DNA from 3 places in the Terrabacter sp. GCM10028922 genome. Region 3 is predicted to be linked to each of the others. Evidence: riboswitches for the same ligand, from Rfam matches in the RefSeq annotation. Region 3 holds a riboswitch; each other region holds the start of a gene.
The links. A riboswitch is a leader RNA that binds a small molecule or an ion and turns the genes downstream of it on or off. The one in region 3 is predicted to bind S-adenosylmethionine.
Positions count from the first base shown of each region.

Region 1: another riboswitch for S-adenosylmethionine. It lies ahead of ACFQU3_RS05150 (bifunctional o-acetylhomoserine/o-acetylserine sulfhydrylase); the one in region 3 lies ahead of ACFQU3_RS01705 (aminotransferase class V-fold PLP-dependent enzyme).
Region 2: another riboswitch for S-adenosylmethionine. It lies ahead of ACFQU3_RS07145 (homoserine O-acetyltransferase); the one in region 3 lies ahead of ACFQU3_RS01705 (aminotransferase class V-fold PLP-dependent enzyme).

Region 1 covers NZ_JBHTFG010000006.1:50,014-57,367, forward strand. The annotation lists gene ACFQU3_RS05130 (DegT/DnrJ/EryC1/StrS family aminotransferase) at 1-660, shown strand, start outside; gene ACFQU3_RS05135 (Na+/H+ antiporter) at 721-2,604, shown strand; gene ACFQU3_RS05140 (VOC family protein) at 2,665-3,021, shown strand; gene ACFQU3_RS05145 (LD-carboxypeptidase) at 3,025-4,062, opposite strand; gene ACFQU3_RS05150 (bifunctional o-acetylhomoserine/o-acetylserine sulfhydrylase) at 4,240-5,556, opposite strand; SAM riboswitch class IV at 5,652-5,771, opposite strand; gene ACFQU3_RS05155 (acyl-CoA dehydrogenase family protein) at 5,914-7,077, shown strand; gene ACFQU3_RS05160 (hypothetical protein) at 7,125-7,354, opposite strand, start outside.
Region 2 covers NZ_JBHTFG010000006.1:491,954-499,307, forward strand. The annotation lists gene ACFQU3_RS07120 (DNA polymerase) at 1-1,019, opposite strand, end outside; gene ACFQU3_RS07125 (MalY/PatB family protein) at 1,024-2,202, opposite strand; gene ACFQU3_RS07130 (EcsC family protein) at 2,370-3,125, shown strand; gene ACFQU3_RS07135 (YkvA family protein) at 3,255-3,977, shown strand; gene ACFQU3_RS07140 (DUF4192 family protein) at 4,092-5,471, shown strand; SAM riboswitch class IV at 5,681-5,796, shown strand; gene ACFQU3_RS07145 (homoserine O-acetyltransferase) at 5,812-7,047, shown strand; gene ACFQU3_RS07150 (universal stress protein) at 7,141-7,354, shown strand, end outside.
Region 3 covers NZ_JBHTFG010000002.1:63,044-70,397, forward strand. The annotation lists gene dapA (4-hydroxy-tetrahydrodipicolinate synthase) at 1-728, shown strand, start outside; gene ACFQU3_RS01695 (ribonuclease J) at 794-2,479, shown strand; gene ACFQU3_RS01700 (endonuclease/exonuclease/phosphatase family protein) at 2,481-3,575, shown strand; gene ACFQU3_RS01705 (aminotransferase class V-fold PLP-dependent enzyme) at 3,596-4,981, opposite strand; SAM riboswitch class IV at 5,019-5,145, opposite strand; gene ACFQU3_RS01710 (DNA translocase FtsK 4TM domain-containing protein) at 5,323-7,354, shown strand, end outside.

The DNA of each region.
Region 1 (7,354 bases), on a different contig from region 3:
GAGGACGCGGCGGAGTCGCTGGGTGCGACGTGGACGGGCGGACGCTACGCCGGCCGCCACACCGGCACGGTCGGCCGCATCGGCTGTTTCTCCTTCAACGGCAACAAGATCGCGACGACCGGCGGCGGCGGCATGATCGTCACCGACGACGACGACCTCGCCGCACGGGCCCGCCACCTGACGACGCAGGCCAAGGTGCCGGACGTGGGCTACCTCCACGACGAGGTGGGCTACAACTACCGGCTCACCAACATCGCGGCAGGCCTGGGGCTCGCGCAGCTCGAGCGGCTCGACGAGTTCGTGGCCGCCAAGCACCGCATCGCGGCCCGTTACGACGATGCCCTCGGCGACCTGCCGCTCGTGCTCCCCCCGAGGGTCGAGGGGCTCGACGCGACGTACTGGCTCTACTCGGTGCTCGTGCCTGAGGCCGACGGCCGCGGACGCGACGACTTCCTCGACCACCTGCATCGCCACGGCGTCGGGGCGCGGGCGCTGTGGCGCCCGCTGCACGCGCAGCCGCCCTTCATGGGGGCGCCGGTGCTCGGCGGCGCGGTCGGCGAGGGGCTCTTCGCACGGGGCCTGTCGCTGCCGTGCGCGACCGAGCTGACGGACGCCGACCAGGACCGCGTCGTCACGGCGGTGCGTTCCTTCTTCGCCTGAGGTGCGACCGCTGGGTGGCCCGCGGCCCTCGCAGGGCGGGTTTGTTGGCAGGATGTCGGCGTGGAGATCGCCATCGGGCTGCTCGCCATCGCGGCCACCGTGCTCGGCGGGGCGTGGCTCGCCGACCGGTTCGGGCTGCCCGCGCCCCTCGTGCTCATCCTCGTCGGGATCCTCGGGTCCTACCTGCCGTTCGTCCCCGAGGTGGCCCTGAGCCCCGACGTCGTCCTGCTCGGGATCCTGCCACCCCTGCTGTATGCCGCCGCGATCCAGACCTCGCTCGTCGACTTCCGCAACAACAGGGCGGTCATCCTCAGCCTCTCCGTGGGGCTCGTGCTCTTCACGGCGCTCGGTGTCGCGCTCTTCCTCGTCTGGGCGCTCGGCATCAGTTTCGGCGTCGCCTTCGCGATCGGTGCCGTCGTCGCGCCTCCCGACGCCGTGGCGGCGACCGCGGTCGGGCGTCGCATCGGGCTGCCTCGCAGGCTCGTGACGATCCTCGAAGGGGAGTCGCTCGTCAACGACGCGACAGCCCTCGTCTCGCTGCGCACGGCCCTCGCCGCGGTCGGGCTGGCGTCGGGGGTGGCCGCCCACGAGGTCACGTTCGGCGGGGTCGTCGTCGACTTCCTGTGGGCCTCGGTCGGTGGTGTGGCCATCGGCTTCGCCGTGTCGCTCGTCGTCGTCGTGCTGCGCCGGCGGTTCTCGACGGAGCCCGCCTTCGACACCGTGCTCTCGTTCATGGTCCCGTTCGCGGCCTACGTGCCCGCCGAGGAGGTGCACGCGTCCGGCGTCATCGCAGTCGTGACGGCGGGGCTCATCCTCGGGCACAAGTCGCCCCGCACCCAGTCGGGTGCGTCACGCATCAGCGAGCGGATCAACTGGGGCTCGATCCAGTTCCTCCTCGAGAACGCCGTCTTCCTCCTCATCGGCCTGCAGGTCTTCTACGTCCTCGACGGCGTGCGCAGCTCCGAGCTGTCCGCCGGGCAGATCACCTTCGCCGCCGTCGGCACGCTCGTGGCAGTGCTCGTCCTGCGGCCCCTGTGGGTCGCGCCGTTCCGGCTCCTGCGAACCCGGGTGCTGGGCAGCGAGGCTCACTCGCCGTGGTCGCACACCGTCGTCCTGTCGTGGGCCGGCATGCGTGGCGTCGTGACCCTCGCGGCGGCCCTGCTCCTCCCGACCGAGACGCCGCACCGTGCCGTGCTCGTCCTCATCGCCGTCGTCGTCACCGTCGGCACGTTGCTCATCCAGGGCATGACGCTGCCTGCCATCGCACGTCGGCTCCGTGTCCGGGGCCCCGACCCGCGCGAGGACGCCCTGCAGGCGGCGACCGTGTTCCAGGCCGCGACCCGCTCGGGGCTCGACCGGCTGGACGGGATGGACGTCGACGCCGAGACCCGCGCCATCCTGCGCGAGCGCTCCGCAGACCGCCTCAACCAGATGTGGGAGCGTCTCGGTCCCCGTGGCGCCGACACCGACGAGACGCCCAGTGCGCGCTACCGCCGCGCCCGGATGCAGATGCTCCAGGCTGAGCGCGAGGAGGTCCTTCGGCTGCGCGACGAGGGCCGGGCCGACGACGTCGTGCTCCGTGTCGTGCTCAGCGCGCTCGACCTCGAGGAGACCATGCTCGACAGGATCGACGACCAGGACAGCCGCCTGGCGGAGAGTGAGATGTTGCCCGTGGACACGATCGAGGCTCCCTGTGAGCACCTCCAGGACTCTGACGTGTGTGTCGAGCCGCTGACGCCCGAAGGGTGCGAGGAGTGCCTGCGTGACGGCACGACGTGGGTGCACCTGCGCCTCTGCCTCGCCTGCGGGCACGTCGGCTGCTGCGACTCGTCGGAGCACAAGCACGCGAGCGCGCACTTCCGCGGCAGTGCACACCCGGTCATGCGCTCGATCGAGCCGGGGGAAGCCTGGCGCTGGTGCTTCGTCGACGAGGTCGTCGGCTGAGCGGTGCCCGGACCGGCGGCTGGGCGCGTCGACGGTGCCTCCAGCCCCTACCGTGGTGCGATGACCGTCGACCTCTTCGCGGGAATCCCCGTCAGCGACTACCAGCACGCGCTCGCTTGGTACGAGAGGCTGCTGGGCAGCCCGCCGGTCTTCTTCCCGAACGACACGGAGGCGGTGTGGGAGCTCGCCGAGCACCGCTACCTCTACGTCGAGGACCTCCCGGAGAAGGCGGGGCACGCGATGGTGACGGTGTTCGTCGAGGACCTCGACGAGCGCCTCGACGGCATCGCGGTCCGAGGCATCGATCCCGCGTCACGGGAGACGTACGAGAACGGCGTGCGCAAGGTGACCTTCCGGGACGCCGACGGCAACGAGATCGGCTTCGGGGGAGGGCCCGCCGAGGCCGACGGCTCCTGAACGTCAGAGCAGGCGTTGGGTGACCGTGTGCGTGTCGCCGTCGTGCACGAGCCGCGTCGACGCGCCCTGCACGAGCGCGAGGAACGGCGCCACGTGCCCGCACTCGACGTCGGCGACAATCGGCACCCCGAGGCCGCCGAGCGCGTCGCGCACGGCGTCGTTCTGGGTGAAGCCGTTGGGCTCCGGCGCCTTCGTGCGTGACACGACGATGCCGGAGGCGGCGTCGAACCAGCCTTGCAGGCGCATCGCGTGGAGCGCGCGACAGATGTCGTAGGACCCCCACTCGGCGATGTCGAGCAGCACGACGAGCCCCTCGGGGGCGTGCCGCTCGGCGAACGCCCGGATGTCGGCGAACCGCCCGCCGGCGAGGAAGCTCAGCGTCTCGACGCAACCGCCGACGAGGCGTCCGGAGAAGGTGACCGGATGGTCCTCCTGGCCGGGGTCGATGCGCGTCCACGTCCCGCGGCCGTCGAGCGTCAGCTCGGTGATCGTCGGGTTGCCGGCGTAGTCGTCCCAGCCGCCGGCGCGGTAGCGACCGGGGGAGCGCTGGACCAGCTCGTCACCCGCGGAGGCGGCCGCGACCTCGACCCAGTGGCGCATGCCGTCCGGCAGGGCGTACGGCGTGTCCATGAGGTTCTGCCCGTGGATCGTCGCGATACCGGTGGTCAGGGTCAGCGGTGTCAGCCAGGTCGACGTGTCGGAGAACCCGACGCACCACGTCGGCTCGGCCGCCGCCACGGCGTCGAGGTCGAGCAGGTCGAGCAGGTCGATGCCCGTCTCCCCGCCCCACGGCGGCACCACCGCGCGGATGGCCGGGTCGAGGAGCATCGCCATGAGCTCGGCCGCGCGCTGCTCGCGTGGCCCGCTCGTGTGGTCCGGGGCGTGGTTCAACGCGCCCACGACGACCTGGAAACCCCTGTCGCGCAGGCACTCCACGGCATACTCGAACCGCGGCCAGAGGGCGTCGGAGACGCCCGAGCTCGGTGAGGTGACCCCGATGCGGTCGCCGGGACGCAGGGGAGCGGGGTAGCGGATCGGCATGCCTCACATCGTGCCAGCCCACCCCACCCGTCGAGAGGCCAGTTCTCGTGGGCCCCACCCGTCGAGAGGCCACCTCTCGTAGGCCCCGCCTGGTCGAGAGGCGGATCCGCGTCGCGTGACGTGGCCTCTCGACCGCGGCGACCCCGCAGAAGGTGGCCTCTCGACGGTGGGGGCGGGTCAGGCCTTCGCGGCGGTGAAGCCCTGCTCGAGGTCGGCGATGATGTCGTCGATGTGCTCGATGCCGACCGACAGGCGCACGAGACCGGGCGTGACGCCGGCGGCGAGACGGTCCTCGTCGGGGCCCTGCGAGTGCGTCGTCGACGCGGGGTGGATGACGAGCGATCGCACGTCGCCGATGTTGGCGACGTGGCTGTGCAGGCTCAGTGCCTCGACGAACCTCTTGCCGGCCTCGAGGCCGCCCACGATCTCGAAGGAGAGCACCGCACCTGCCCCGCGCGGGGTGTACTTCTCCGCAAGGTCGTGGAACGGGCTGTCGGGCAGGGACGCCCAGACGACGTGCTCGACCTGCTCGTGCCCCTGGAGGTAGGCCGCGACCCGGTGGGCGTTCTCGATGTGGCGCTCGATGCGCAACGACAGCGTCTCGAGGCCCTGCGCGATGAGGAACGCGTTGAACGGCGAGGCCGCCGGCCCCAGGTCGCGCAGCAGCTGGACGCGTGCCTTGAGGATGAAGGCGAGGTTCGCGCCCAGCGGGCTGCCGACGCCGAGGTCACGTGCGAAGACGAGCCCGTGGTAGCTCTCCTCGGGCGTGTTGTAGTTCGGGAACTTCTCGGGGTCCTTGCCGTAGTCGAAGGCGCCCGAGTCCACGATGACGCCGGCGATCGAGGTGCCGTGCCCGCCGAGGTACTTCGTCGCCGAGTGCACGACGACGTCGGCACCCCACTCGATCGGTCGGATGAGGAAAGGAGTCGCGACCGTGTTGTCCACGACGAGCGGCACGCCGTGCTCGTGGGCAAGCGCAGCGACGGCCTCGATGTCGAGGATCTCCGACTTGGGGTTGGCGATCGTCTCGCCGAACAGCAGCTTGGTGTTCGGCCTGATCGCGACCCGCCACGAGTCGATCGACGTCGGGTCCTCGACGAATCCGACCTCGATGCCGAACTTCGGCAGCGTGTGCTTGAAGAGGTTGAAGGTGCCGCCGTAGAGGCTCGGCGAGACGACGACATGGTCGCCAGCCTCGGCGATGTTGAGGACCGCCAGCGTCTCGGCGGCCTGTCCTGACGCGACGAGGAGCGCACCGACGCCGCCCTCGAGCGCCGCGATGCGCTGTTCGACGACGTCGGTCGTCGGGTTCATGAGGCGGGTGTAGATGTTGCCGAACTCCTTGAGCCCGAACAGGTTTGCGGCATGGTCGGTGTCGTTGAAGACGTAGCTCGTCGTCTGGTAGATCGGCAGCGCACGAGCGCCCGTCGCACTGTCTGCGCTCTGTCCGGCGTGGATCTGCTTGGTCTCGAAGGACCAGTGGGGCTGGGTCATCGACGTCCTGCTCTTCCTGGGTCGTGTCGATGACCGGGCCCCGACAACCTCGTCGACGTGGCCCGGTGCACCGACGAGTCGGTGCGGAAAAGGAGTCTCCGCGCTTGCCCGCGCGCCGGGTGGCGACGACGGGCCAGGTCCTCACCCGGGGCACCCCGCCGCGGTGGGAGGGTTGCCGGCCAGCGAGCCGGGGCCAAGCGCTGGCACTCATGACCTGTCGGCGAGTCTACGTATGGCTGTCCGGCTGGTGGGAGCGCCTGTCCTCATCGTGGACGCGGAAGGCTCGGCGCCGAGTGCCCCGTGGCGTCGATCACTAGGACGTCCTACTATTCCGAACTCGCGAGTAGGATCGCGCTCGTGAGCACGAATTCCGACTTCGACCTGTTCCGGACCAGCGAGGACCACGAGGCCCTGAGAGGCGCCGTACGCGCGGTCGCCGAGGACAAGATCGCGCCGTATGCCGCCGCCGTCGACGAAGAGGCGCGCTACCCCCAGGAGGCGCACGACGCCCTCGTCGCCTCCGACTTCTTCGCGCCCCACGTCCCCGAGGAGTACGACGGGGTCGGGGCCGACGCCCTCGCGACGTGCATCGTCATCGAGGAGGTGGCGCGCGTCGACGCCTCCGCCTCCCTCATCCCGGCCGTCAACAAGCTGGGCTCGCTGCCGCTCATCCTCGACGGCAGCGATGCTCTCAAGCAGCGCTACCTCCCGCCGCTGGCCAAGGGGGAGACGACCTTCTCCTACGGCCTGTCCGAGCGCGAGGCCGGCTCCGACACCGCGTCGATGAAGTGCCGCGCGCGCCAGGACGGTGACGACTGGGTCCTGTCCGGGCAGAAGTCGTGGATCACGAACGCCGGTGTGTCCGAGTACTACACGGTCCTCGCGGTCACCGATCCCGACGGTCCCCGCGGCGGCAACGTCACGGCATTCGTCGTCGAGAGGTCTGACGAGGGGTTCACCTTCGGTGAGAAGGAGCGCAAGCTCGGGATCAAGGGAAGCCCCACCCGCGAGCTGCACTTCGACAACGTCCGCATCCCCGGTGACCGCGTCGTGGGGCAGGTCGGCGACGGGCTCAAGCTCGCGCTGCGCACCCTCGACCACACCCGTGTCACCATCGGCGCCCAGGCCGTCGGGATCGCCCAGGGCGCGCTCGACCAGGCCATCGCGTACGTCAAGGACCGCAAGCAGTTCGGCACGCGCATCGCGGACTTCCAGGGCATCCAGTTCATGCTCGCCGACATGGCGATGGAGCTCGAGGCGGCACGCCAGATGGTCTACGTCGCGGCGGCCAAGTCCGAGCGCGGCGACAAGGACCTGGCCTTCTTCGGCGCGGCCGCGAAGTGCTACGCCTCTGACGCGGCCATGAAGATCACGACGGACGCCGTGCAGCTGCTGGGCGGCGCGGGCTACACGCGCGACTTCCCGCTCGAGCGGATGATGCGTGACGCGAAGATCACCCAGATCTACGAGGGCACCAACCAGGTCCAGCGCATCGTCATGGCCCGCTCGCTGCTCAAGTAGGAGGCGGGTGGTGGACGCGGCGGCTCACCGGCACGTCCACCACCCGGTCAGGACGCGGCTGCCGAAAGACGCCCGGGCGTGATCCGGACCGTGTCGCCCGTCGCCGTGCTCGACGTCACCGTTACGGACGTGCCCGAGTCGGGGTCGGTCCACGTGAGGCCCGCCTGCAGCGGCGCGTCATCGAGTCCCAGGGCCGTGCCGGGGGTCGTGTCGACCACGCGCACCGGCCCGCGTCCGGTGGCGACCGCCGTGTCGACGAGGTAGACGAGCACTCCGG
Region 2 (7,354 bases), on a different contig from region 3:
GGAGCGGGGAGGTTGTGCAGGCCGTTCTGCGCCGTCATGCGCCCGGCGGCCCCGTCGCAGGCCGTCCAGCCACCACGGAGACGGTCGTCGGGACCGACGTGGTCGTCGAGCCAGCGGTAGCCGTAGGTCGTCGCGATGCGCTCGTCCTTGCGCCACCGCAGGAGCGCGTCGACGAGAGGGTGGGTGTGCCGGTAGGGCTCGAGCACCCAGGCGCGCGTGCTCGGCACGTCGACGCCGACCGACAGGAGCAGGTCGCGCACCTGGCCGGGGTTGCGCAGGTCGGTGCGCTCACGGCCCGGGGCGTGGCGCAGCACGGCGGCGTCACGCTCGGCGCGGATCGAGGCCGCGTGCGTGTCGTCCTGCGGCCGCGGTCCGGCGGACGAGGCGATGAGGTCCTCGGCGGCCGCACGGTCGACGGGCAGGCCGTCACGCTCGAGCTCGAGGCAGAGCACCGCGGCGGCAGACTCCGACCAGACCGTGCGCTCCAGCCGGGGCGCGTGCGACCCGCCGATGCGCTCGAGCGCCTCTCGCTGTGACGACCGGCACTCGAGGGCGAGCTCGCCGAGCTGACGCAGCCGACTGTCGTCGGAGGCCCAGGACAGGGCGTCGGCGCGCAGGTGTCCGTCGCCGGTGAGCAGCGCGGTGTCCTCGCCCGCGGCGACGTCGAAGAGGTCGCCGTCGAAGCCGGTCAGCCGCGGCGACCGCGGGGCCGGCACGCCCGCCTCGTCGAGGCCACGGCAGCCTGCGACGACGTGCCCGGGGCTCGCCCACCAGCCGCCGTGGATGAGCCGGTGAGCCTCAGCGAGGTCCCACGTGCGGCTGACGTCGACCCCGGCCGCGACGACGCCGCGCAAGGACGAGGCCGCAGACCAGACGACCCACCGGGGGGCCAGGCGGCGCGTCGCCTCGGTGAACCGACCGGAGACGTCCGCCGGGGCCCATGGCTCGTCGATACCCGGACCGAGGGCGTACGCACCATGAGGCCCCACAACGAGCGCGACGTGCGGAGGGCGGGACACGTTGTCAGTCAAGAGAACTCGCGATACGGCCGATGGCCTCGCGTAGGACGTCGGGAGACGTGCCGTAGTTCAGCCGCGCGTGCCCGTGCCCGATGGCGCCGAAGATGGTGCCGGGGGAGAGAGCCACATGCGCGCGGCGCAGCAGCTCGCCCGCCGGGTCGTCGCCGAGGCCGAGCCCCTCGAGGTCGAGCCACGCGAGGAAGGTCGCCTCCGGGAGGAAGAGCCGCACGCCGGGGAGGTGCTCCGCGACCAGGTCGGCGAGAAGGCGCCGGTTGGCGTCGAGCTCGCCGACGAGGCGGTGGACCCACTCGCGGCCGTCGCGGTAGGCAGCGGTCTGCGCGATGACGCCCAGGTGGCTGGCGCCGAACGTCACGAAGGGGTGGAGGCGCCGCAGGTCGGCGACGGCCTCGCGTCCCGGCACGATGATCGCCGCCTTGAGACCCGCGAGGTTCCACGCCTTGCTCGCGGAGGTGACCACGACCCCCTGCTCGGAGCCATTCACGGTGAGGTACGGCGTGAAGGTGCTGGTCGGCATGACGAGCGGAGCGTGGATCTCGTCGGACACGACCCTGACGCCGTGCTCGTCCGCGAGTGCGGCGAGGGACTCGAGCTCCGCCGACGTGTGGACCGTGCCGGTGGGGTTGTGCGGGTTGCACAGCAGGTACACCGCTCGATCTCGCCGTGCCGTCACTTCGGCGAAAACCCTTGCCAGACAGTCGAAGTCGAGCCGGTGGTTCTCGTCGAGCGGAGCCTCGACGACGCGGCGACCGCATGCCTCTATGACGTCGAAGAACGCGTTGTATACCGGTGGGCTCACGACGACCGGGCCACCGTCGTCGGTGAGAAGGCGCAGCACGTGGGTGACACCCGTCAGCACGTCCGTGACGCGGGTCGTCGTCGCCGGCTCCACCGTCCATCCCCACTCGGCCTCGGCGAGCGAGGCGAACTCCCCGGCATACGCCTCGGTCATGGCGTAGCCGGTGTCGCCGCGCGCCACCGCCTCGCTCACGGCGTGGACGACGGCGGGGCAGGGCGCGCAGTCCATCTCGGCGATCCACATGGGTATGACGTCGGGCCCGTAGCGGCGCCACTTGACGGAGGTGCGGTCGCGGTGCAGCTGCTCGAGCGGCACGCCGAGGATCGACCCGACGCCGTGACTGCCCCGCCCGTCGATCTCGCCCATGGGAGCGACCCTACGAGAGGTCGCCGACGGGGCCGTCCCCGACCCGCGACCACTTCGGGAGGGCGCGAGGATGCCACAGGCGACCCATCCGGCATACGGTGGCGTTCTGCGGGTGCGACGCCACACACAGGGGCTCGCACGAGGACTTCGGACAAGGGGTGGAGCCGATGGGCATCTTCGGATGGGGCAAGGACGAGACCGTCGAGGCATCGGACGCCGCAGCCAGCGAGGTGCGCAGAGCCAAGGACCCGGGCGCCCTCCAACGCGCCGCCGTTCCCGCTGGAGGCGGCCTCTCAGGAGCGGCCACCCGCCTCATCGAGCGCCTCCTCGACGTCGGTATCGACGGCAAGGGCCCCTTCGACTCGGCGCACGACGTCGCCGCCACCGCCTTGAAGCACGCGCGCGGCGACCGCGAGCAGGCGCTTCGAGTCATCGTGCGCGACCACCGCCAGCTCGGCGCGGTCGGTGGTTTCGCGACGGGCCTCGGTGGGTTCTTCACCATGCCGATCTCCTTGCCCGCCAACGTCCTCGAGTTCTACCTGCTCGCGACACGGATGACGGCGGCCACGGCGAAGGTGCGCGGCTACGACATCAACCAGCCCGAGATCCGCTCGGCCGTGCTGCTCACGCTCGTCGGCGCCGACAGCGACGACCTGCTCAAGAAGGCCGGCCTGCAGGCCGCAGGCGGCAAGCTGTCGTCGCTCGCGTTCAACCGGCTCCCCGCACCGGCACTCATGGTGCTGAACAAGGCCGTCGGCTTCCGGCTGCTCGGCCGCATCGGACAGGGCACGTTCGCCAAGCTCGGGCGGGCGGTCCCGGTCGTCGGCGGCCTCGTGGGCGCGGGCGTCGACGTGTACATGCTCAACCGCATCGGCAAGCAGGCCGCCAAGGAGTTCCCACCCGTCGAGACCTTCGGCCCGTGACGCGCCGCGTTCGCGCCGCGCGACCGCGGCGAATGGGTACGCCACGTCCGTGAGGAGCACGCAGATCACCGTTTCGCAACGCCGCTCGCACCGGGGAATCGGCCCGGCCGCCCGCTCGTTGGGCCCGGCATGAAGTCCGCGTCCCGCATCAAGATGGCTGCCACCATCGCCTCCGTCGTCCGCGCCTCGACGCGTCCGGGCGCACCGAGCCTCTCCGAGCGCGTGCACGCCGTGCCGCGGCTCGTGCGCTCTACGGTCGACGGGACGTATGCCGGCACGACCATGAAGCGGCTGGCCCTCGTCGCGGGGGCGGTCGTCTACGTCGCCTCTCCGGTCGACCTGCTGCCCGAGGCGGTCCTGCCCGTCCTCGGTGCCGCCGACGACGCCGTCGTCATCTCGTGGGCGATCAAGGCGTTCGTCGAGGAGACCGACCGTTTCATCGCGTGGGAGATCGGGCAGGGCATCCACCGGGCCGGCGCCGGCGCTGGGCGGGCGGCGGGTTGGGGTCGTCCAGCGGGCGCTTCGTCTGCCGCCTCCCGGGCGACGGTGCGCGGTTCGACGGTGGGGTCGGGAGGGCCGGACGTGGCCACTCCCGCCCGGGCCGGGGGAGCGGACGAGGGCCTGCGGCGTGACCGTGACCTGACGGGCGCTGCGGGGCGCGGTCGTCTCGTCGCGCGGGTCAGCCGGGTGGCTGGCGGTGCGTCCCGCCCCGGCGCGCAAGGGGGTCTCGGGAGCCGCGGGACCGCCGAGTCCGGGCCCGGGCGCCCCGAGCGCATCCGCCTCCCGGAGGGGATGCGCCAGGCCGCGACCGACTACGTCCTGGAGACGGTGCGCAAGCGCCTCGAACGCTGACTCGCTCGCTCGGTCCAAGGGCGTCGGTCCACACCTCCCTCGTCGACCACGGCCGTGGTCCACAGGATGCTCGCCACCCTGTCGCAGGCTCGCGGCCGCGGCGAGGCTCGGCTCATGCCGACGATCTCACTGTCCGGGCCAGCCGAGCTGCTGACCATCATCCCCTTCCACCTTGGCTTCCAGCCGGTGCGGAGCGTCGTCGTGGTGTGCTTCCACGGCAAACGCCTCGGGCTCGTCGCCCGGCTGGACGTCGTCGACGTCGACCTCGCGGGAGTGGTCGTCGCGCAGACCCTTCCGACCCTGCTCACCGGGTCGCCCTCGTCGGTGGCCGTCGTGGGTTTCGAGGACGAGGCCGGCGAGGCCCTTCCGCTCCTCGATGCGCTGGCGGCGGGGTTCGAGGCAGCGCGCGTCGTCGTGCGCGAGCGGCTCGTCGTCCGCGACGGCCGCTGGTATGCCGTCGGATGCGACTGCTGCCCAGAGGAGGGCCGGCTGCTACCCGAGGAGGCGGACGTGCCGGCCGTCGCGAGCTACGTGGCGCTCGGCCGCGCGGTGCTGCCCGACCGTGAGGGCCTGGGGGCCCTCGTCGAGCCACTGTCGCCGACCGAGCCGCGCCACGACCTGACGCTGGCCGCGATCGAGGACTGGCAGCGCCGGTATGCGGCCGCCGGGTGTGTCGTCCGCGACCCACGTCAGGAGCCTCGCGCGGGCGCGGGCGCGGGCGCGGCGCCGGCGCAGAGGGATCGGGCCGGGGCCGGCGGCTCGGAGGGCCGCTGCCTGACCGTGCTCGACGGAGGTGACCCGACGGCGCGCCAGTTCCTCGTCAACGACATGCTCCTCGCCTGGGGTGGCGTGCTGCACGGCGACATCGTGGGTTTCGGGATGGAGCACTGGCTGCCCTCGATCGTGGGGCCCCTGCGCGACCTCCAGGTCCGCGACGCGGTCGTCGGGTGGTTGTGTCCCGGGTCGGTGCCGCTCGACGCCTTCCCGGTGGAGCTCGTCGCGATGCTGGAGATCTTCCTGGGGCCTGACCTGCGCGTGCCTGCGGCCGGTGCGCGGCCGCCAGACGAGCCGAACGTGCCCTGGTCAGGTCCCGACGCGGAGCTCGCCCGCATCCTGCGGATCGTGAGCGGGGACGACGACGGGGACGACGACTGGGACGACGACGCCGAGGACGACGGCGACGGCGACGGCGACGGCGGAGACGGTGGCGACTGCGATGTCGACGGCAGGGACGCCGTTGACTGGGGCGACTGGGACGAGGCAGCAGTGCCGCGTCTGATGCTGGCCCGCCTCGAGGAGGTGTGCCGGCTCACGCCTGCGGCTCATGCGGCCCCGCTCCTGTCGGTGGTTGCCTCGCTCGCGTGGTGGATCGGCGACGGGGCCCGGGCCGGGGTCGCCGTCGACCGCGCACTCGCACTCGAGCCGGACCACCGCCTGAGCCAGCTCGTCCGCGAGTCGCTGGACCACGGCATACGGCCCCGTCGGTGCGCGTGAGCGCACACGAGCGTGTGCTCACGCGGCTCGTGGCACGTCTCCCGGTGGGCGAGGCCGTGTGAGCGGGCGCCCCGGCCAGCCGGAGCGGCGGGCGCTCAACCTGCTGTTGTCGCTGGTGTCGCTGGTGTTGCCGTGACCTTGCGTCCCGGGCGTCCATGTCGTGGAACGACCAGCGGTGCCGCGTCAGCGTCTCGCGTATGGTTGGGGCAGGTCATGAGTACCAGTGGCAAGCCCCGGCTCGCTGGTCGGCAACCCTCCTTCGCGGTGGGGTGCCCCGGGTGAGGACCAGGCCACGCCCCGTCCCGGGTGTGAGCAAGCGCGAGCACCGAGGAGTACCCCGATGGCAGTCACCCACCGGACGCACAGCACGCGGCGCCCCGCGCGCCTGGCTACGGCGGGCACCCAGGTCGGTGATGGTCCCACGCCCACTGCTCCTGCCGCCCACGACACCGCCCGTCCGGACGGCGCCTGGCGCGAGGGTGACCCTGTCGGCGACCGGGCGTTCGTCGACATCGGCGACGTCGAGCTCGAGCGGGGCGGGGTGCTGCCCGACGTCCGCATCGCCTACGAGACCTGGGGTCGGCTCAACGAGGCCGGCGACAACGTCATCCTCGTCGAGCACGCCCTGACCGGCGACAGCCACGTCATCGGCGAGGCCGGCGACGGCCACGCGTCACCGGGTTGGTGGAACGCCCTCATCGGGCCGGACAGCCCCGTCGACCCCGAGCGGTGGTTCGTCATCGCCTCCAACGTCCTCGGCGGCTGTCAGGGCAGCACCGGCCCGTCGAGCGTCGCGCCGGACGGCCAGCCGTGGGGCAGCCGCTTCCCCTACGTGACCGTCCGTGACCAGGTCGCCGCCGAGCGGGCCCTGCTCGACCGGCTGGGCATCGACCGCCTCGCCGGCGTGGTCGGTGGCTCGATGGGTGGGATGCGCGCCATCGAGTGGGCCGTCACCTATCCCGATGCCGTGGACCGCTGCATCGTCATCGCATCGACGGCCTACGCGACCGCCGACCAGATCGCGTGGTGCCAGCCTCAGCTGCTCGCCATCCGCCACGACCCCGACTACGTCGGCGGGGACTACTACTCGACCGGCCGGCGGCCGGTGACCGGCCTGGGGCTGGCACGGCGCATCGCGCACGTGACCTACCGCACCGAGAACGAGCTCGCCGACCGCTTCGGGCGTGCTGCCCAGCTGGGCGAGGACCCGCTGCGAGCAGGGGACCGCGGACGGTTCGCCGTCGAGTCCTACCTCGACCACCACGCCGGCAAGCTCGCTCGCCGGTTCGACGCCAACTCCTACGTCGTGCTGACCGAGGCGATGAACTCCCACGACGTCGGCCGCGACCGCGGTGGGCTCGAGCCGGCCCTTGCCCGGGTGACGGCTGACTGCACCGTCGTCTCCGTCGACACCGACCGGCTCTACCCGCCCCGTCTGGCCGACGAGCTGCACGCCGCCCTGCCGGGCTCGACGCGCGAGCACATCACCTCGGTGTTCGGCCACGACGGCTTCCTCATCGAGGAGGACCAGGTCGGTCGCATCATCCGCGACGCCCTCGCCCGCGACGCCCGCTGAGGGCGGCGGCGGTTCGCCGGCGACGCGCCGCGCGGGCTGATATCGGGTACGGTGCGAGCACTGCTTGTTTCCGTCCCAAGGAGGTCCGGGAAAGTGGCCATCGTCGTTGGTTATGTCGCCACCAAGGAAGGTCGTGCGGCTCTCAAACGAGCCGCCGACGAGTGCGTCCTGAGAGGCACGAAGCTCGTCGTCATCAGCTCGCACCGCGGTGGCAAGGACTTCGACGCCAACGAGGCCAGCCAGTTCGAGACCGAGCTCGAGCGCGTGCAGTCCATGCTCGAGGAGAAGGGCCTGGAGCACGAGGTGC
Region 3 (7,354 bases):
CGCCGACCACGTCCGCCGACGAGAAGGACGAGCTCCTCCGGGCTGTCATCGAGGCCGTCGGCGACCGCGCGGTCATCATCGCCGGTGCGGGCAGCAACGACACGGCCAAGAGCATCGAGTCGGTGCGTCTGGCGCAGAAGGCCGGCGCCGACGCCGTCCTCGCGGTCACCCCGTACTACAACAAGCCTCCGCAGGCGGGCCTCGTCGCCCACTTCACGGCGCTCGCCGACGCGAGCGACCTGCCCGTCATGGTCTATGACATCCCCGGCAGGTCCGGCATCGCGATCGCCCGCGAGACCTACCTGCGCATCGCCGAGCACGAGCGCATCGCTGCCGTCAAGGACGCCCGCGGCGACCTGTGGTTCGCGAGCGAGATGATGCAGGCGACCGGCCTCGACTGGTACTCCGGCGACGACGCGATGAACCTCGCCCACTTCGTCAACGGCGCGGTCGGCTTCGTCGGCGTCACCTCCCAGGTGGCGCCCACGGCATACCGGGAGATGGCCGACGCCGTCCTCGAGAGCCGGTGGGAGGACGCCCGAGCCGTGCACCGGCGTCTGACGCCGATCGTCAACGCCGTCATGAACGTCACCCAGGGCGCGATCATGGCCAAGGCCGGTCTCCTCGCCCAGGGCCTCATCGAGTCGGCGGCCGTTCGCCTGCCTCTCGTCGAGGCCGACGACGCGCAGGCCGCGCTCGTCCGCGAGGCCCTCTCGGCGGTCGGATGACCGCCCCATGACCTCTGACCGGAGCCCGCGACGGCCCGGCAGCACCACCGAATGACAGGACACCTGTGAGCCACCCCCATCCTGAGCTGACCACGCCCCCCGCCCTCCCCGACAACGGCCTGAGGGTCGTCGCGCTCGGCGGGCTCGGGGAGGTCGGACGCAACATGGCCGTCCTCGAGACGAAGGGAAAGCTCCTCGTCATCGACTGCGGCGTGCTCTTCCCCGAGGACCACCACCCGGGTGTCGACCTGATCCTCCCGGACTTCACCTACATCGAGGACCGCCTCGACGACATCGAGGCCATCGTCCTGACGCACGGGCACGAGGACCACATCGGCGCCGTGCCCTACCTGCTCCGCCTCAAGAGCGACATCCCGCTCATCGGCTCGACCCTGACCCTCGCCCTCGTCGAGGCCAAGCTCAGGGAGCACCGCATCCGGCCGTACTCCATGGCCGTCAGGGAGGGGCAGCGAGAGCGGGTCGGCGTCTTCGACCTCGAGTTCGTCGCGGTCAACCACTCGATCCCCGACGCGCTCGCGGTGTTCGTGCGCACCGAGGCCGGCACGCTGCTGCACACGGGCGACTTCAAGATGGACCAGCTGCCGCTCGACGGCCGCCTCACCGACCTGCGCGCCTTCGCGCGGCTCGGCGAGGAGGGTGTGGACCTCTTCCTCACGGACTCGACGAACGCCGACGTCCCCGGCTTCACGACCCCCGAGCTCGAGATCGCCCCGGCCATCGACAAGGTGTTCCGCCACGCGCAACGCCGCGTCATCGTCGCCTGCTTCAGCAGCCACGTGCACCGTGTGCAGCAGGTCCTCGACGCCGCGGAGAAGGCAGGCCGCAAGGTCGCCATGGTGGGTCGCTCGATGGTGCGCAACATGGGCATCGCGGCCGAGCTCGGCTACCTCAAGGTGCCCGACGGCATCCTCATCGACATCAAGAAGATCGAGAGCCTGCGCGACGACGAGCTCGTCCTCATCTGCACGGGCTCGCAGGGTGAGCCGATGGCTGCCCTGTCGCGGATGGCCAACCGCGACCACCGCATCGACGTCGGCCCCGGTGACACGGTGCTCCTCGCGAGCAGCCTCATCCCGGGCAACGAGAACGCCGTCTACCGCATCATCAACGGCCTGATGCGCCTCGGCGCCAACGTCGTGCACAAGGGCAACGCGAAGGTGCACGTCTCGGGCCACGCGAGCGCCGGCGAGCTCCTCTACTGCTACAACATCGTCAAGCCGCGCAACGTGCTGCCCGTACACGGCGAGTGGCGCCACATGTACGCCAACGCCCAGCTCGCGGTCGCGTCGGGCGTCCCCGAGCGCAACGTCGTGCTCGCCGAGGACGGCGTCGTCGTCGACCTCGTCGACGGCCAGGCGTCCGTGGTCGGGGTCGTCGACTGCGGCTACGTCTACGTCGACGGCAGCAGTGTCGGCGGCGCCGACGAGGCGCTGCTCAAGGACCGCCGCATCCTGCGCGACGAGGGCTTCATCACGTGCATCGTCGTGCTCGACGCCGCGACCGGCAAGATCGCGAGCGGGCCCGAGATCACGGCTCGCGGCTTCGTCGAGGACGAGGAGATCTTCCAGCAGGTCATCCCCAAGGTCGAGCGGGCCGTCGAGGAGGCCGTCGCCAACGGGGTGCGCGACGACCAGCAGCTCCAGCAGGTCGTGCGCCGGGCCGTCGGCTCGTGGGTCGGTGGCAAGGTCCGCCGTCGGCCGATGATCATCCCGGTCGTGCTGCAGGCGTGACGTGATCGTCCAGACGGCCCCGGGGGAGGCCGGTCCAGACCGCACCGGGGACACTGGTGATTCCGAGGTCGACGACTCCCTGCGAGACGAAGACGCGGCCGCGGACACCGCACTGGTGGCGCGCCGGCGGCGGCGGCTCCACCGGCTGGCGGACGTCACCATCGGGCTCGCCCTCGCCGTGCTCGCGGGTGTCGGGGCGCTGCGCTGGCTCGACTCGACGGCCTACGTCGTGGTCGTGCTCCAGACGGCAAGCCCGTTCGTCGCCGTCGGGCTGGGGCTGCTCTGCGTCGCGACACTGCTGCTGCGGCGCTGGTGGCTGCTGCTGCCGGTCGTCGTCGCGCTCGCCGTCGCAGCCACCGTCGCGGCACCGGCGTTCCGGGCGTCATCGCAGCCGAAGGCCGACCGTGACCTCACCGTCATGTCGGCGAACGTCTGGTCCGGCCGCGCCAACGCGAACCAGCTCATGGATGCCGTCCGCTACCACGCCGTCGACGTGCTCGTCGTCGTGGAGGCGACGCCGGCGATGTTGCGCCGGCTCGACGCGGCCGGCGCGGGCGACTACTTCATGGTGCGCGAGGGCATCGCGCGCGCCGACACCTTCACCGGCACGATGGTGCTGTCGCGCTACCCGTTGTCGGTGCGCAGTCTCGGCACCGACCCGGCGGTCGAGGGCACGCCGAGCGTCCAGCCCGAGCTCGACATCACGGTGCCGAACGGCTCGGTGCGTCTCAAGGTCGCCCACCCGACGGCGCCGCTGCGCGGCGACACGGACGAGTGGCGCGCGGGGCTCAGGTCGCTCCAGACGTGGAAGCAGCGGCTCGACGGCGACGAGCTCGTCGTCATGGCCGGCGACTTCAACGCGGGCTTCGACCACCCGGGCTTCCGCGACCTGGCCTCCGGGCTCGCCGACGCGCAACGCTCCGACGGGCAGGGCTGGGTGCGCACGTGGCCCTTCGCCGGCAACCGGCTGCCGCCGTTCGTGCAGATCGACCACGTCCTGGCCCGCGGCCTGACCCTCGTCTCGGCCGGACAGGTGGCCTTCAACGGCACCGACCACGCCGCGGTGTGGGCCAGCTACTCGCTGCCCACCCGCTGACGCGGGTCACTCGCCGGGATTCACCAGGGCCGCTCGACCTCGACGTCGCGGGGGTCGCTGCCCTCGACGGCCCACCCGGTCTCGGTGAGCGTCCACGTGGCGTCGGTGCCCTGCTCCACGAGGCGATTGACGGCCGCGACGAGGCGGTCGACGCCCTCGAGGGTGCTCCCGAGGCCGATGCTGGCGCGGACCGCGGTGGACGAGCGCTCGCCCCACGGGTCCTCGAGCAGCTCGTCGACGAGCAGGTGAGCGCAGAACTTGCCGTCGCGCACTCCGATGCCGTGCTCGACCGAGAGCACCTGTGACACGAGCGAGGAGTCCCAGCCGTCGATGGTGAACGCGATGACGCCGACGCGGTCGCTGTCGTCACCGAAGATCGAGAGGACCTCGACGCCGGGGACCTCGCCGAGGCCCTGCTGCAGGCGCTCGAGGAGCCGGGACTCGTGCGCCTCGATGACCTCGCGATGGCGGCTGATCGTCGCGCACGCGGCGGCGAGGGCGATCGCGCCGATGACGTTGGGGCTGCCGCCCTCGTGCCGCGCCGGGCCGGTGGCCCACGTCGTGCCCTCCTCGCTCACCGAGCGCGTGGCCCCGCCGCCGAGCAGGTAGGGGTTGCCGGCGTCGAGCCAGTCGGACCGGCCCGCGAGGACGCCCGCACCGTAGGGTGCGTACGTCTTGTGCCCGGAGAACGCGACGTAGTCGGCGTCCCAGGCGGCGAGGTCGATGGTGCGGTGCGCGGAGAGCTGTGCGGCGTCCACGGCGATCCGGGCGCCGTGCTCGTGGGCGAGGGCTGCGAAGCGCTCGACCGGCCAGACCTCACCGGTCACGTTGGACGCGGCCGCGATGACGACGAGGCGGTTGCGCGACGGATGGTCGGCCAGGGCCTCCTCGAGGAGGGCGCACGCGTCCTCGACGGTCTGCGGGACGGGCAGGCGAACCGTGCGGTAGCGGCCCCACGGCAGGAGCGTCGAGTGGTGCTCCGTGCCGAAGACGAAGACCGTCGTGCGGCTCGGCAGGGCCTTGGACAGCAGCGCCCACGAGTCGGTCGTCGTGCGGGTGAAGACGACGGTGTCGTCCTCGCGTGCCCCCACGAAGGATGCGACCTCGGCCCGGGCCTGCTCGTACCAGGCGCTCGTGAGACGAGAGGCGAAGCCCGCGCCACGGTGCACCGACGAGTACGTCTCGAGCGCGCGGTCGACCGCGGCCTTGACCGTCTCCAGCGCCGGCGTCGAGGCCGCGTGGTCGAGGTTGGCGTAGCCCACCTCGCCGTGGAGCGTCGGCACGGTGAGGTCGGCACCGACGACCGCCGGGAGCGCGCGGGCCTCGGGCACGACGTGCAGGGCGCGGGTGCGCACGACCGGCGCAGGCGCGCCGCCGCAGAGGGACGTGGTGGGAAGAACCGACATGACACTGCTCCTGGGTCCTGGGGACCCACCGGATGCGGGTCCGCGCTTGCCGGCCTCGATCGCATGAGCGGTTTCGAGGTCGACCTGGTCGTCACCCGGAGCACCCCACCGCGGAGGAGGGTTGCTGGCCAGCGAGCCGGGGCTTGTCACTGGCACTCATGACCTGGCCATGACGATAGGGCGCGTCCAGCGGAACTGTCCACCGAAGGGTCCGGGGGTGTCGCGATCTGAGACGCGGGCAGGACGAGCACGCCGCCACCTGCTGCGTGGCGGCGCAGCTGGTCGGCGCTGTTGCGCGTGTGACACGTGAGTTCAGGGGTGCGTTGACGTACGGTGCGAGCATGGGGTCACGTCCGTCCAGCAGCCAGCGACCGAGCACCGCCGCGGCCACACGCGCCAAGGCGCCCACGGGGGGTGCCTCGTCGCGCCCGCCCGCCGCACGCTCGACACGGCCCGCGCAGCGCAAGCCCGCGGCACGCAAGCCGGCGTCCAAGACGGCCTCCAAGACCCGCGACGGCGGCCTTCCCTTCCCGCTCAACGCGATGCGCAACACGTGGATGGGCGTCTCCCACATGGCCGGGGGAGCGGTCCGCCGTGTCGGACACAGCGCCGCCGACCTCGAGCCGGAGCACCGCCGTGACGGCATCGGCTTCGCCCTCATCGCCCTGGCCGTCGTCGTCGCCGCGCGTGAGTGGTGGGGCGTGTCCGGCACCTTCGGGCAGGTCGTCCACGCCGTCTTCGCCGGCACCTTCGGACGCGTCGCGTATGCCGTGCCGCTCGTCCTGCTGGCCCTGGGCCTGCGCATGCTGCGGGCCCCGCAGGACGAGGCGACGACCAACCGCATCGTCGTCGGCACCATCGCCCTGACCTTCGCGGCCTGCGGTCTCGCGCACCTCGCCGACGGCATCCCGAACCCACCCGACGGCGCCGACGGCATGCGCGCGGCGGGCGGCATCCTCGGCTTCCTCGCCTCGAGCCCCCTCGCGGCGGCCGTCTCGACGTACGGCGCGCTCGCCCTCCTCGTCCTGCTCGGCCTCTTCGGCCTGCTCGTCATCACTGCCACGCCCGTCAACATGATCCCGACGCGGCTGCGTCAGCTGCGTGCCTTCGTCATCGACCGCGGCCACCACGACGAGCCTGCTGCTGACGTCGACGACGCCGATGCCCCCGCGGCCGCGGTCAAGCGTGCGCGGCGCAAGGCCGTCGACCTCTCCGAGCGTGAGGGCGACGAGGCGTTCCGCCAGGCGGCGCAGAAGGCGCTCGAGGACGAGGAGACCACGCGCCTGCGCCCCGGCGAGAAGCGTCCGACCGCTCCGGGCCTTCTCGCGCCGCGTCCCGCCGGTGAGAAGGTGATCGACGCCACGGACCCGAAGACTCTCGGTGCCCCCGACACGGGCAGGGTCGGCCCCAAGGCCGAGCTCATCCCGCCGCCCATGTCGGAGATGCCGGCGCGCGTCGAGCAGCTGAGCCTCGGCGGCGACATCACCTACCGCCTGCCCGACCAGGCGATGCTGACACCCGGCGCCCCGCACAAGACCCGCAGCGAGACCAACGACCGCGTCGTCGACTCGCTGACCGGCGTCTTCGACCAGTTCGACATCGATGCCGCGGTCACCGGGTTCACCCGCGGACCGACGGTCACCCGCTACGAGGTCGAGCTCGGCTCGGGCACCAAGGTCGAGCGCGTCACCGCGCTGTCCAAGAACATCGCGTATGCCGTCGCGTCGGCCGACGTCCGCATCCTCAGCCCCATCCCGGGCAAGTCGGCCATCGGCATCGAGATCCCCAACCTGGACCGCGAGAACGTCGCGCTCGGCGACGTGCTGCGCAGCCACACGGCGCGCAGCAACGAGCACCCGATGGTCATGGGCGTCGGCAAGGACGTCGAGGGCGCCTACGTCATCGCCAACCTCGCGAAGATGCCGCACCTGCTCGTCGCGGGGGCCACCGGCTCGGGCAAGTCGAGCTTCGTCAACTCGATGATCACCTCGATCCTCATGCGCGCGACGCCGGAGGAGGTGCGCCTCATCCTCGTCGACCCGAAGCGCGTGGAGCTCACGGCATACGAGGGCATCCCGCACCTCATCACGCCCATCATCACCAACCCGAAGAAGGCCGCGGAGGCCCTCGCCTGGGTGGTCAAGGAGATGGACCAGCGCTACGACGACCTCGCGGCCTTCGGCTTCAAGCACGTCGACGACTTCAACAAGGCGGTCCGCGCCGGCAAGGTCAAGCCGCTGCCCGGCTCGGAGCGTCAGATCACGACCTACCCCTACCTGCTCGTCGTCGTCGACGAGCTCGCCGACCTCATGATGGTCGCCCCGCGCGACGTCGAGGAGTCGGTCGTGCGCATCACGCAGCTCGCCCGCGCCG